Regions from separate parts of the Pseudomonas arabinosi genome, predicted to be linked through region 2. Evidence: riboswitches for the same ligand, from Rfam matches in the RefSeq annotation. Region 2 holds a riboswitch; each other region holds the start of a gene.
What was found. A riboswitch is a leader RNA that binds a small molecule or an ion and turns the genes downstream of it on or off. The one in region 2 is predicted to bind cobalamin.
Positions count from the first base shown of each region.

Region 1: another riboswitch for cobalamin. It lies ahead of cobO (cob(I)yrinic acid a,c-diamide adenosyltransferase); the one in region 2 lies ahead of ACMXYJ_RS18360 (energy-coupling factor ABC transporter permease).
Region 3: another riboswitch for cobalamin. It lies ahead of cobW (cobalamin biosynthesis protein CobW); the one in region 2 lies ahead of ACMXYJ_RS18360 (energy-coupling factor ABC transporter permease).

Region 1 covers NZ_CP180480.1:2,211,938-2,215,968, reverse strand. The annotation lists gene ACMXYJ_RS10360 (cobyrinate a,c-diamide synthase) at 1-1,333, opposite strand, end outside; gene cobO (cob(I)yrinic acid a,c-diamide adenosyltransferase) at 1,344-1,955, opposite strand; cobalamin riboswitch at 2,037-2,266, opposite strand; gene ACMXYJ_RS10350 (hypothetical protein) at 2,421-3,005, shown strand; gene ACMXYJ_RS10345 (PQQ-dependent sugar dehydrogenase) at 3,073-4,031, shown strand, end outside.
Region 2 covers NZ_CP180480.1:3,939,506-3,943,536, forward strand. The annotation lists gene ACMXYJ_RS18345 (DUF2946 domain-containing protein) at 9-422, opposite strand; gene ACMXYJ_RS18350 (copper chaperone PCu(A)C) at 567-1,055, opposite strand; gene ACMXYJ_RS18355 (SCO family protein) at 1,055-1,660, opposite strand; cobalamin riboswitch at 2,013-2,210, shown strand; gene ACMXYJ_RS18360 (energy-coupling factor ABC transporter permease) at 2,253-2,900, shown strand; gene ACMXYJ_RS18365 (DUF2946 domain-containing protein) at 3,000-3,383, shown strand; gene ACMXYJ_RS18370 (putative natural product biosynthesis protein) at 3,619-4,031, shown strand, end outside.
Region 3 covers NZ_CP180480.1:3,102,429-3,106,459, reverse strand. The annotation lists gene cobN (cobaltochelatase subunit CobN) at 1-433, opposite strand, end outside; gene cobW (cobalamin biosynthesis protein CobW) at 437-1,498, opposite strand; cobalamin riboswitch at 1,597-1,811, opposite strand; cobalamin riboswitch at 1,988-2,216, shown strand; gene ACMXYJ_RS14605 (CbtB domain-containing protein) at 2,338-2,541, shown strand; gene ACMXYJ_RS14600 (CbtA family protein) at 2,553-3,260, shown strand; gene ACMXYJ_RS14595 (cobalamin biosynthesis protein) at 3,257-3,670, shown strand; gene cobM (precorrin-4 C(11)-methyltransferase) at 3,755-4,031, shown strand, end outside.

The sequences.
Region 1 (4,031 bases), 1.7 Mb from region 2:
TGCGACGATTCGACTTGCTCGCGAAGGCGTCCTCAAGGTCAGGCGCAAACAGCGCGGCAATCGCCGATGGATTGGACGGAAAATAAAAGTGCACATACGAGGCAGTCATCCGCCCTTCGCGATAAACCGCCTCCGCCCCTCGCCCACCGTTCGGGCTCAATCCACGAGCAATCGGCTCAAGCTCGGTACTGGTCAGCGAATGGTGATAGGTGTGTCCGCGCAACGAACCTTCCGGCAACTCGACTGCCTGCAACGCCAACGCGGCCAGACGCTTTTGCATCACCGCATCACCGGCCAGCAAGCCGACCAATTCAGCGCGAGTGCCCTCGAGATCGGTCAGAGAGTCGAGCAGATACAGCATGCCGCCGCACTCGGCCAACAACGGCTTGCCCGCCGCATGGTGAGCACGGATGGCGGCCAGCATCGTGGTGTTCTGTGACAGCGCCACATGGTGCAATTCGGGATAACCGCCCGGCAGATAGAGGCTGTCTGCCTGCGGCAATTGCGTGTCACGGATTGGCGAGAAAAACGACAACTCGGCACCCATGGCTCGCAGCAAATCCAGGCTCGCGCCATAGGTGAAGGCAAACGCTTCGTCACGGGCCACGGCGATACGCACGCCGGCCAGCAACGGTTCTGTAGCGATCACATCGGGGGCGGCGAATTCCACCGCGGGTGGCAGCGCGACCTCGCAACTGCTGGCCAGCGCATCGGCCGCCGCATCGAGACGCAGATCAAGATCGTTCAACTCACTGGCCTGAACCAGACCGAGATGCCGACTCGGCAATTCGATGCCGGTTTCCCGGGACAAGGCGCCGTACCAGCGCAAGCCTTCAGTGAGGCTGCCTTCCAGTAATTGCGCGTGACGCAGGGTGCCGACGCGGTTGGCCAACACGCCAGCAAACGGCAAGTCCGGCTGATAGCGCGCCAGCCCCAGGGCCAGTGCGCCAAAGGTCTGGGCCATGGCGGTGCCGTCGATCACACCGAGCACCGGCACACCGAAGTGCCTCGCCAGATCAGCGCTGGACGGCGTGCCGTCGAACAGGCCCATGACGCCTTCGATGAGGATCAGATCGGCTTCGCCGGCGGCTTCCCACAACAGTCGACGACTTTCCTGCTCGCCGACCATCCACATGTCCAGTTGATAAACCGGTGCACCGCTGGCGCGCTCGAGAATCATCGGGTCGAGGAAGTCCGGGCCGCATTTGAACACGCGCACCTTGCGCCCCTGATTGCGATGCAAACGGGCCAGTGCGGCGGTGACGGTGGTCTTGCCCTGACCGGAGGCCGGCGCGGCAATCAATACCGCCGGGCATTGACGATGGCTATTCATAAAGTGCAGCTCACAACTCGACGCCTTTTTGCGCTTTGATCCCGGCCTGGAACGCGTGCTTGATCACGCCCATTTCGGTGACGGTGTCGGCCAGCTCGATCATCTCCGGCTTGGCGCCGCGACCGGTCACCACCACGTGCTGCATCGGCGGACGGGCCTGTAAGTCGCTGAGCACCTGATCGAGATCCAGATAACCGTGCTTGAGCGCAATGTTCAATTCATCCAGCACCACCAGGCCGATCGACGGGTCACGCAGCAATTCGCGGGACACCGCCCACGCGGCTTCAGCGGCGGCGATATCACGCTGGCGATCCTGGGTTTCCCAGGTGAAGCCCTCGCCCATCACATGAAAACGCACCTGTTCCGGGAAGCGCCGGAAGAACAGTTCTTCGCCGGTGCTGCTGCGCCCTTTAATGAACTGCACCACACCACACTGCATGCCGTGGCCCATGGACCGGGCGAGCATGCCGAAGGCCGAGCTGCTTTTGCCTTTGCCGTTGCCGGTCAGCACCAGCAGCAGGCCACATTCATTCGGGGAATTGGCGATGCGTTCGTCGATCACGGCTTTTTTGCGCAGCATGCGCGCCAGATGACGTTCGTCACGATCGGGGGTATCAGTCATGGGGGAGCTCTCCGTTGAGGCTGGATAACGGCGGGCAGGCACAAGAATAGACGGCAAAAAGCCTGGCATCGCCCACCGTGATGCCGCTGGATGGATCAGGCCGGTCTCCGGGCTCATGAGCGGCATTTTGCCTGGCTGCGCGCCTTCCCATGTCTACGACACAGTGGCTCAAGGCGCAGTCTTCACTCATTTACCGTTGCGGGGGCAGCGCCGGGATCGCGAGCCTTCATCAATTGAAGAGATCGCTCACCGGCTTCCCTGTTTCACTCTGTCGACCAAGGTCACAGAGCACCTGAAACAAGCCGCGAAGGTTAGAGGGTTGGGGATGGAGCGTCAATTGAAGACGGGCGGCCTGCGAGCGAATAACTGCCGTCGATCAATTATCTGACGCCAATCTTGTGCCACACTCTCAGCAGTGATATCAAAGAGCCACAATCTCACAATACAATAACAAGGGTGAGCCACATGCAAGGCATGATCATCAGCAATCCGAAGCTGGAATTCCTGCGCCCGGTGCTGGAACGCTGGTTTGACTGTATCGACCGCTACAACGCCGTGCGCGGCGATAACGACACGCCTTACTGGTTCGACGAAAAAGCCAACCTGAGCCTGCTTTCCGCCGCGGCCTGGATGGCGGAAATGGTCACGCTGCAACAAACACCGACCCGCAAACAGACCGAAGAAGGCGAACGCAATGGCCGCGCCGACCTGTTTATCGCAACCAGCGAAGAACGCGCTTACCTTCAGGCGACCCAGCGCTGGCCCCGCGTCAACAGCCTGAACCTGACTCAAGCATTGCTGGACATCACCAGCGACGCCAAACGCATCAGCTACGCCAGCGACCTGAAACTCGGCTGCCTGTTCGTCGCCCCGCAAAAAGCCCAACAAAGCGCCACCCCGGAAGAACTCCAGGACATGGTCGATGACCTGCAAAAGGAACACACCTGCGCGGTGGCCTGGTACTTCCCCTATGCCTATCGCAAGTTGCGCAACGAAGCCGGCAACTATCACCCCGGCATAGCCGTGCTGTTCAAGGAAGCCCGCGGCTGACCCGTTGAACCATCGCGCATCTGCGCTTCTCTATTGATTAGTCAATGCATTCATAGGGAAGATCAGCATGCGCAAGCCCCAGCTCGTTCTCGTCATCGTGCTCGCCGGAGGGCTTGCGGCCTGTGGTGAAACTGCCAGGCTGCAAGTCTCCGACGGCATCGGCCCATCACCCAAGCTGCCAGAACCGAATAAAACCCTGATCCCGACAGTGAACATCGCCCCGGCGATCGGCTGGCCGGACGGCACGAAACCCATCGCCGCGACAGGGACTCAGGTGGCGGCTTTTGCTGAAGGTCTCGATCACCCGCGCTGGCTCTACGTGCTGCCCAACGGCGACGTGCTGGTCGCCGAAACCAACGCACCACCCAAACCCGATGACGGCAAAGGCGTTCGTGGCTGGGTCATGGGCAAAGTCATGGGCCGTGCCGGTGCCGGCGTACCGAGCCCGAACCGCATCACGCTGCTGCGGGACAAGGACCACGACGGCATCGCCGAAGCCCGCACGGTGTTTCTGGAAAACCTCAACTCACCCTTCGGCATGACTCTGGTCGGCAATGACCTGTACGTCGCCGACACGGACCGCTTGCTGCGCTTCCACTATGAAAACGGCGAGACGGCGATCAAGTCGCAGCCGATGAAGGTGATCGACCTGCCGGGCGGTACGCTGAATCATCACTGGACCAAAAACGTCATCGCCAGCAAGGACGGCAGCAAGCTGTACGTCACGGTGGGCTCCAACAGCAACGTCGCCGAAAACGGCATGGACAAGGAAGAAGGTCGCGCGGCGATCTGGGAAGTGGATCGCGCCACCGGCAACCATCGCATCTTCGCCTCGGGGATTCGTAACCCAAACGGCCTGGCCTGGGAGCCTCGGAGCGGCGCACTGTGGACGGCAGTAAACGAGCGCGACGAAATCGGCAGTGATCTGGTGCCGGACTACATCACTTCTGTGAAGGACGGCGGGTTCTACGGCTGGCCTTACAGTTATTACGGTCAGCACGTCGACATCCGCGTGGAGCCGCAAAA
Region 2 (4,031 bases):
AGGCAATATCAGGCCGAGAGAGTCACTGCGAGTGAAGCGTCGGGGGATGCACGAGGATTGAGAGCAGGCCACACATAGCGGGGTGGCGGCTGCGCCAGGCTGCGCACGATGATGGGGATGACGGTGCCGCCTGGCACATAGTCAAGTGCCCAGACCATGGTATTGATGGCCACCGCCACGGCAAAGGAAGAACACAGGGGGCAAGAAAGCTGGGTCGCCAGATGTGGCGCAGGATCATCTGAATCGCTGGCATCTATATAGGGGCCATGCTCGCTACTTACAGAGCAAAAGCCGCCGTTCAACCCGCTCAGGCTTAGAGCGCTCATCTGCCCGTGATGAATTCTGCAGGCGAACAGACTGAACAGGACGCTGGCATACAGCACCCATGCAATCGATGATCGGTCATTGGGGACAGTTTTCATGGGCGGCGACTCCAGCACCGAATTTTTCAGGGGGAACAGTCGCTGAGGGAGACTAATTGCCGCAGCTCGGTCTATGACGCGATGGGGTGTTTAATCAGTGATGTTTACTTGATCAAACATCACTGATTTTTATTCTTCAGGTCATCAATTCATCTTGCTGTGATCAGGCATATTCAAAGCCCGCGCTGTGGCCTCAACCTTGACCGACTCCTTCTCGCCTTTGGCATTCTCTACCGTCAGCGTCAGCGGCACCTTGTCGCCTTCTTTGACCTGGCCAACCAAGTCGATCAGCATGATGTGAAAGTTGTGGGGATCCAGGGTGACCGCTTTGCCAGCAGGCAAGGCGACGAACTCTACCGGTTGCATGCTCATCACGTCGTTCTTCATGGTCGACTGGTGAACTTGCACGGTTTTAGCTACTGGTGACTGTGCACTGAGCAGCTTGCTGTCGCTACTTGCCGTGATAGTCATGAACGCACCGGTCGCCTGCTGCCCTGCGACTGTTGCGCGAACCCACGCGTCGTCTACCTGCGTCTGGGCTGACACCTGGCAAGCCAGCCCCAGCAGCGAAAACCCAAATACGATCTGTCTGACGCGTTGGGTGATGCTGGTTTGATTGTGAGTTGAGTTCATTAACAGACCTCCATGACGGTAAGCAAATCTTCCGCACACTCTTGTGCAGAAAGCGAGTGAGACAATCCAAGGCGTAGCGTTCCCCTGGAGTCATAAACATAGCTCGTCGCAGTATGGGACAAGGTATAAGTTGATCCGCTGGGGACTTTTTCGTAGAACACGCCGAACTCTTTGGCCGTAGCAGCCGTTTCTTCCAGTGTTCCGTAAAGTGCGACAAAGGATGGATCAAAGGTTTTGACGTAGGCATCGAGTACAGCTGGTGTATCCCGTTCGGGATCCAGCGTGATGAAGATGACCTGGAGGCGGTCGCCATCCTTGCCCATTAGTTTCTTGATTTTTACTGCGCGAGCCAAAGCAGTGGGGCAGATCGCTGGGCATTGGGTAAATCCGAAGAACACCATCGGCATCATGCCTCGATAGCTCGAGAGCATTCTCACATCGCCGTCAGTATCCTTTAACTTGAATGTGCGCCCCAGGATCTGATTGCTCAGATCTTTGCCGTATTTGTACGACAGTTCTCCTCGGGAATCGCAGCCAGTCAGGATGCCCATACCTAGCAGTCCTATGCCTGCAATCACCTTGCGGCGAGTCAACAAAACGCTCATGGATTAACGCCTTTTTGGATCGCCCATAGTCCAGTCAGCTGTATGGACGCATCATCTTTAAATGACCGCATGGTATCAAAATGAATGTAATCGATACCTTCCGACTGGACGATAGGTCAGACGTAACCCAAGTATGACTATTGAGCACATTTGTTCTGACCAACCGGAGGAGGGGCGAAAAGTCTAACGATGCCCGTCGCCTTTAATAACCTGCGACATTCTGGCGCAGGCATTGCCTTGAGTCCGCTAGAACATGTTTACCAAGTCTCCTGCGGCAGACTGTCGCAGATGGCTTTGTGAAACCTTGTGGGAAAAAGGCTTCTCGTATCGTGCGCAGGCCGTGCAAAACCCTTAATCTGCTGGCGCTTTGTGGTTTCACCGATTGGTGAATCAATAGGGAAGCAGGTACGCCCGTTGGCAATTCCTGCGCTGCCCCCGCAACTGTGAGCGGTTAGCTCTCTCGTCTATGCCACTGGCCTATAACGGCTGGGAAGGCGCGGGAGGGTGTCGAGCTGTGAGCCAGGAGACCTGCCACAAGTGCTGCCGATTATCCCGGCAGTTTCCAGACCCGCATCCCTCGGAGGGAGAACTGATGCATATCGAACCCGGCGTGCTCAATGCCGCAAAAGTGCTGTACGCCAACGCTGCTGCAATCGCTACTCTGGCGGCGTTTTCGCCGAAGCTGTTGCGCCCCGATAACCTGATTAAGACAGTGCTGGCCGCAGCCTTCTTTTCGGTTTTCATGGAGATTTTCCATTTGCCGGTCGGCGCTTCTGAATTGCATTTCGTTGGTGCTTCTGCCGTCTACATCATCTTCGGCTTTATCCCCACGCTGTTTGGTTTTGCCATTGGCCTGTTGTTGCAAGGATTGCTGTTCGAACCACAGGATCTGGTGCACCTGGGGGTCAACTCGTTGTCCTTGATGTTGCCGCTAATTGCCGCCCATGGCTTACTCGGTCGCCGCTTCTTCGACGTCGCGGGACGCAGCATTCGCTGGGCAGAAGTGGTCAAGTTTGATGCGCTGTATTACACCGGTGTGGTAGCGATGGTGGGCTTCTGGTTGTCCATGGGCGAAGAGCCAACCCCTCTGAGTAACTGGGCGCTGTTCGCCGTGTCTTACCTGCCGTTGGTGTTGTGCGAGCCGCTGTTCACCTGCCTGGTGGCGCGGACACTCAAACGCTATGCCGACAACGCCTTTGTCGAGCGTTTCACCTGTGTGAATTCCCTCAAAGTCGCGTAATTGAATCGTATCCCCATCGTCCAGTTAACTCTGGGCGGTGGGGTTGATCAACATCTTTCGATCTTCAACCCCGCGTGCTTCGGTGTTAATGTCGCCGCCATGAAACTGACCCTATCAGACCGCTCACTCGTTGCCTGGACGCTGTATTTCTGCGTCCTGTTCAATGTATTCGCCTGCGGTTTGGGGCATGGGCAGATGAGCGGGCTCGAACTCAATGGCGTCGGTGGTCAGTTCTGCTCCGCACTGGGCAGCAAGAGCCCGACCCAGAACACGGACTTCACTGACCAGTTAGCCGGTGGCTGGGCCGGTAGTCTTTCCTGCCCTATCTGTTCTGCGGTGACGTTGAGCATCGCTTTTCTGTTTTGTCTGACCTGGCTGCTGCGGATTGGACAAAAGCCGCGCCCTAGTCGCGAACTGCGCTGCAAGGCACCCCCTCGATATTCCTGGCCCTCGGCCAACCCTCGCGCTTCCCCCGAAGTTTGACACCTGCACGTGGCCGGCTTGTTTTGCCCGCTACTGCTTGTTTTTTCGTCGTCTGATTTACGTCAAGTTGTCGCTGATGTGACAACAGGTGGACGCCGTTCTATCGTCTCGGGAAGGAAGGCAGTATGTCTCGCGTTATTGATCATCCAAGTTGCAGATTCAGTTTTCTCGAAGGGATAACTTTCAGTTTTCCTGCATCCCATAAATCGGAAGCGACGATGGCATGGAGACTGGTATGCGATCTATAGCTATTCCTTCAGGGGCTTCGCGACTGGTCAGTAAGACGTCGCGCGTGAGCAGTCGTGGAGACTTCCTGTTGCCGTTTCCTGACTACCCCAGTAATGCACGCTGTTTTGTTCATCTGGATGCTCGGTTGCTGCCTTACTGGCATACGCTGTTCGATGTGTGTCCTGGGTTGCTCAAGCTAGATCCACCGGATGGCTTGAATATATTTCGCAGTTTCATGACGTGGGCATACCGTAATCATCCACCGCTGAATTGGACTTACTACTTGAGCGTCTGCCGCTGGTTGCTCACTTCGACCTACAACGCGCAAATCCACGAGGAGCACATCGATTCCTTCATGACAGCGGCAGCGGCCCGCTGGATAAATACTGACGATAGCCAGGCACGAGGGCTGGTACTGGC
Region 3 (4,031 bases), 840 kb from region 2:
CGCCCTGACGCAAAAACTGCCAGAGCCGATCGCGGTCTTCCGCGCCCACCGTGCTTAGCTCGCTGAGTTCCGGGTCCGGGCGGTCATCGCCAGGCACCAGAATCAGCTGCACGCCGCGCTCCGACAGTTGCACCAGTTGCTCGACGCCGTAACGCCAATAGGCGATACCGCCGTGCAGCGAAATCAGAATCACCTTGGCGTGGCGCAGCACTTCGTCGACATACAGATCGACTGACGCGTGATTCTGCACCTGCATCGGATTGGCCAGGCGCACGCTCGGGTAATCGTCGGGCAACTGCTGCGCCGCTTCGGCGAGCAGCGCCAGGCTTGAGTCGCCGCTGCACAGGATCACCAGCTCGGCGGGGGTTTGTCCAAGGTCGGCAATGTTGTCATCCGACACGAAACCGCCGGGCTGGGTCCTGAGCAGGTGCATGGCTTAAACGCTGAGCGCGGCGCGCAGTTGCGATTCGAGCAGCGCGGCGTCCAGTTCCTGGCCGATCAACACCAGACGCGTGGTGCGCGCTTCATCGGCGCCCCACTGACGGTCGAAGTGCTTGTCGAAACGCGTGCCCACGCCCTGGATCAGCAGGCGCATCGGTTTGTTCGGGATCGCCGCGAAACCTTTGACACGCAGGATGCCGTGCTGGACCACCAGTTGGGTCAGCGCGTCCAGCAGCAGGCTTTCGTCGGCTTGCGGCAGTTCGATGGAGATGGAGTCGAAGGCATCGTGATCGTGATCATCTTCGCCTTCATGGTGGTGATCGTGATGGCTGTGACGGCTGTCGATGTGTTCTTCAGAGCCGGCACCGAGGCCGATCAGCACGTCCAGTGGCAGACGACCGCTGCTGGCTTCGATGATTTTCACCGCTGGCGGCAGTTCTTCAGCGACTTCCAGGCGCACACGGGCCAGGTCTTCAGGGCTGATCAGGTCGGCCTTGTTGAGGATCACCAGGTCGGCGCTGGCCAGTTGGTCGGCGAACAGCTCGTGCAACGGCGATTCGTGGTCCAGGTTGGGGTCGAGTTTGCGCTGGGCATCGACCTGGTCCGGGAAAGCCGCGAAGGTGCCGGCGGCAACCGCTGGGCTGTCGACCACGGTGATCACCGCATCAACGGTGCAGGCGCTGCGGATTTCAGGCCACTGGAAGGCTTGCACCAGCGGTTTTGGCAGGGCCAGGCCCGAGGTTTCGATGAGGATGTGGTCGAGGTCGCCGCGACGGGCGACCAATTCGCGCATCACCGGGAAGAATTCTTCTTGAACGGTGCAGCACAGGCAGCCGTTGGCCAGTTCGTAGACGCGGCCGTTGGCTTCTTCTTCAGTGCAACCGATGGAGCACTGCTTGAGGATTTCGCCGTCGATGCCCAGCTCGCCGAACTCGTTGACGATCACCGCAATGCGACGGCCCTGAGCGTTGTCGAGCATGTGCCGCAGCAAGGTGGTTTTGCCCGAGCCGAGGAAGCCGGTAACGATGGTGACGGGGAGTTTGGCCAGTGTTTTCATCGGATGCCCTTTGGCAAGGTGGCGGGCATACGGGACGACGACCGCTGCTGCATAGGCGCGCGGAAGATTTCGCCACCGGATCACCCCGCCCGGTTGTAGTGAGAATCTGTGTCGAGGCAGGTCTCCTGGCTGACGGTGTGCCGGGCTTGTGGGCCTGGCATTCGCTGCGCCTTCCCGCGAACCCGTTGCACAGGGTTTGCAGTGGCGTGGCAGCGAACATCACCGTTCACAGTTGCGGGGGCAGCCGCGGCATCGACCGCGTTCCCTTCTTAGCTTCGGCAGACGCCGAAGAACCTCGAAAGCGCAAGGCTACGCATCGTGTGGGGGCGGGTCAATGTCTTGTAGTGTCCGCACCGGCCCCATCGCGAGCAAGCTCGCTCCCACATTGGAACGCGGTCAACTGTGGGAGCGGGCTTGCTCGCGAAGGGAGCGCCGCGGTTTCCAACTGAGAACCCTTGCCAATTGACTCCCCGCCCCCGCCCATGCTCTCCTACACGCCTTGTTACGGGTGCCCTTCACAGGGTGAAACGGGAAACCGGTGAATCATGTGCTTTACTCTAAAGTCATGTCAGTCCGGTGCTGCCCCCGCAACGGTAAGCGAGCGAAGCGTCAGATCCACTGTGCCAGCAGTTCGGCATGGGAAGGTGATGCTTGCAGGTCAAGGCGAAAGCCAAGACCCCTCGTGAGCCCGGAGACCGGCCCGCAACACAAAGTGACCATTACGATCACTGAATAACAAACCCGCGGTGGGCGGGCGCTGTTTGAACCTCTGCGTGCCCGACTCGCAGGGGTCTTCCATGCGCTCTAAATCACCCGCTGACAGACCAGAGGGAAGCGCCATGTCGATTATCAGCAGCACCGGCAGCAACACCGATAAGAGCACCGCCAGCACCACCAATACCCTGACTCAACGCCTGACCGCCGCCGCGTGTGCGTCGATCCTGGGTGCGTGCCTTGTGTATTTCGCCGGTTTCTCGCACATCGAAGCGGTGCACAACGCCGCTCACGATACCCGCCACAGCTCTGCATTCCCGTGCCATTGAGACCTGCCGACATGATCAAGCGTATTGCGCAAACCGCGGGGTTCACCGGGCTTCTGGCCGCCCTGCTGCTGACCCTGCTGCAAAGCTTCTGGGTGGCTCCGCTGATTTTGCAGGCCGAGACCTACGAAAAATCCGAGCCGGCTGCTGTTGAAGTCCACGAACACGCCGCAGGTGCTGTCGCCGCTCACACTCACGATGCTGAAGCCTGGGAACCGGAAGATGGCTGGCAGCGTGTGCTGTCCACCACAGGTGGCAACCTTGTGGTCGCTGTCGGTTTCGCCTTGATGCTCGCCGGCCTCTATACCTTGCGCGCACCGACCAAAACCTCCCAAGGCCTGCTTTGGGGCCTGGCCGGTTACGCAACGTTCGTGCTGGCACCGACCCTCGGTCTGCCGCCCGAGCTGCCGGGCACTGCCGCGGCTGATTTGGCGCAACGGCAGATCTGGTGGATCGGCACGGCCGCCTCCACCGCGGTCGGCATTGCATTGATCGTGTTCAGTCGTCACTGGCTGATGAAAGTGCTCGGTGTGGCAATCCTGGCCGTTCCTCACGTGATCGGCGCACCACAACCGGAAGTCCACTCGATGCTGGCTCCGCAAGCCCTGGAAGCTCAGTTCAAAATCGCTTCGCAGCTGACCAACGTGGCATTCTGGCTGGCCCTGGGCCTGATCAGTGCCTGGTTGTTCCGCCGCAAAAGCGATGGTCAATACCACGCATGACTGAGATCAGCACAGCGCCGACGTTAGTGGTCGGCCTGGGCTGCCAGCGCGGCTGCCCCGTCAGCACGCTGCGGGCGCTGCTCGATCAGGCGTTACAGGCTCATAAAATCGGACTTCACCAGATCAAGGCCCTGGCCAGCATCGACCTGAAGCGCGAAGAGCCGGGCTTGATCGAATTGGCCGAACAACTCGCGCTGCCCCTGATGTACTTCAGCAGCGAACAATTGGCCGGCTATCAACCGCAACTCAGCCACCGCTCGGACATCGCGTTCGAACGCACCGGCTGCTACGGCGTAGCGGAAAGTGCCGCCCTGGCGCTGGCCGAACAACTGACCCAGGCACCGGCAAAACTACTGATTTCACGACAAAAATATGCCCAGGCCACCTTGGCATTGGCCGGCGCCGCCTAAAATCCTCGATAATCCTCGCCTTCGATCATGAGCAATCTTCATCTGAAGCCTTGCCCAGCCCCTTTTTCTTCACAGGAACCGACGATGACCGTCTACTTCATTGGCGCAGGTCCCGGCGACCCGGAACTGATTACCGTCAAAGGCCAACGGCTGATTCGCAGCTGCCCGGTGATCATCTATGCCGGCTCCCTGGTGCCCGCCGCCGTGCTGGAAGGCCATCGCGCCTATCAGGTAGTCAACAGCGCCGAACTGCACCTGGAACAGATCATCGAGCTGATCAAATCCGCCCATGCCAAGGGTCAGGACGTGGCCCGGGTGCACTCCGGCGATCCGAGTCTTTACGGTGCGATTGGCGAGCAGA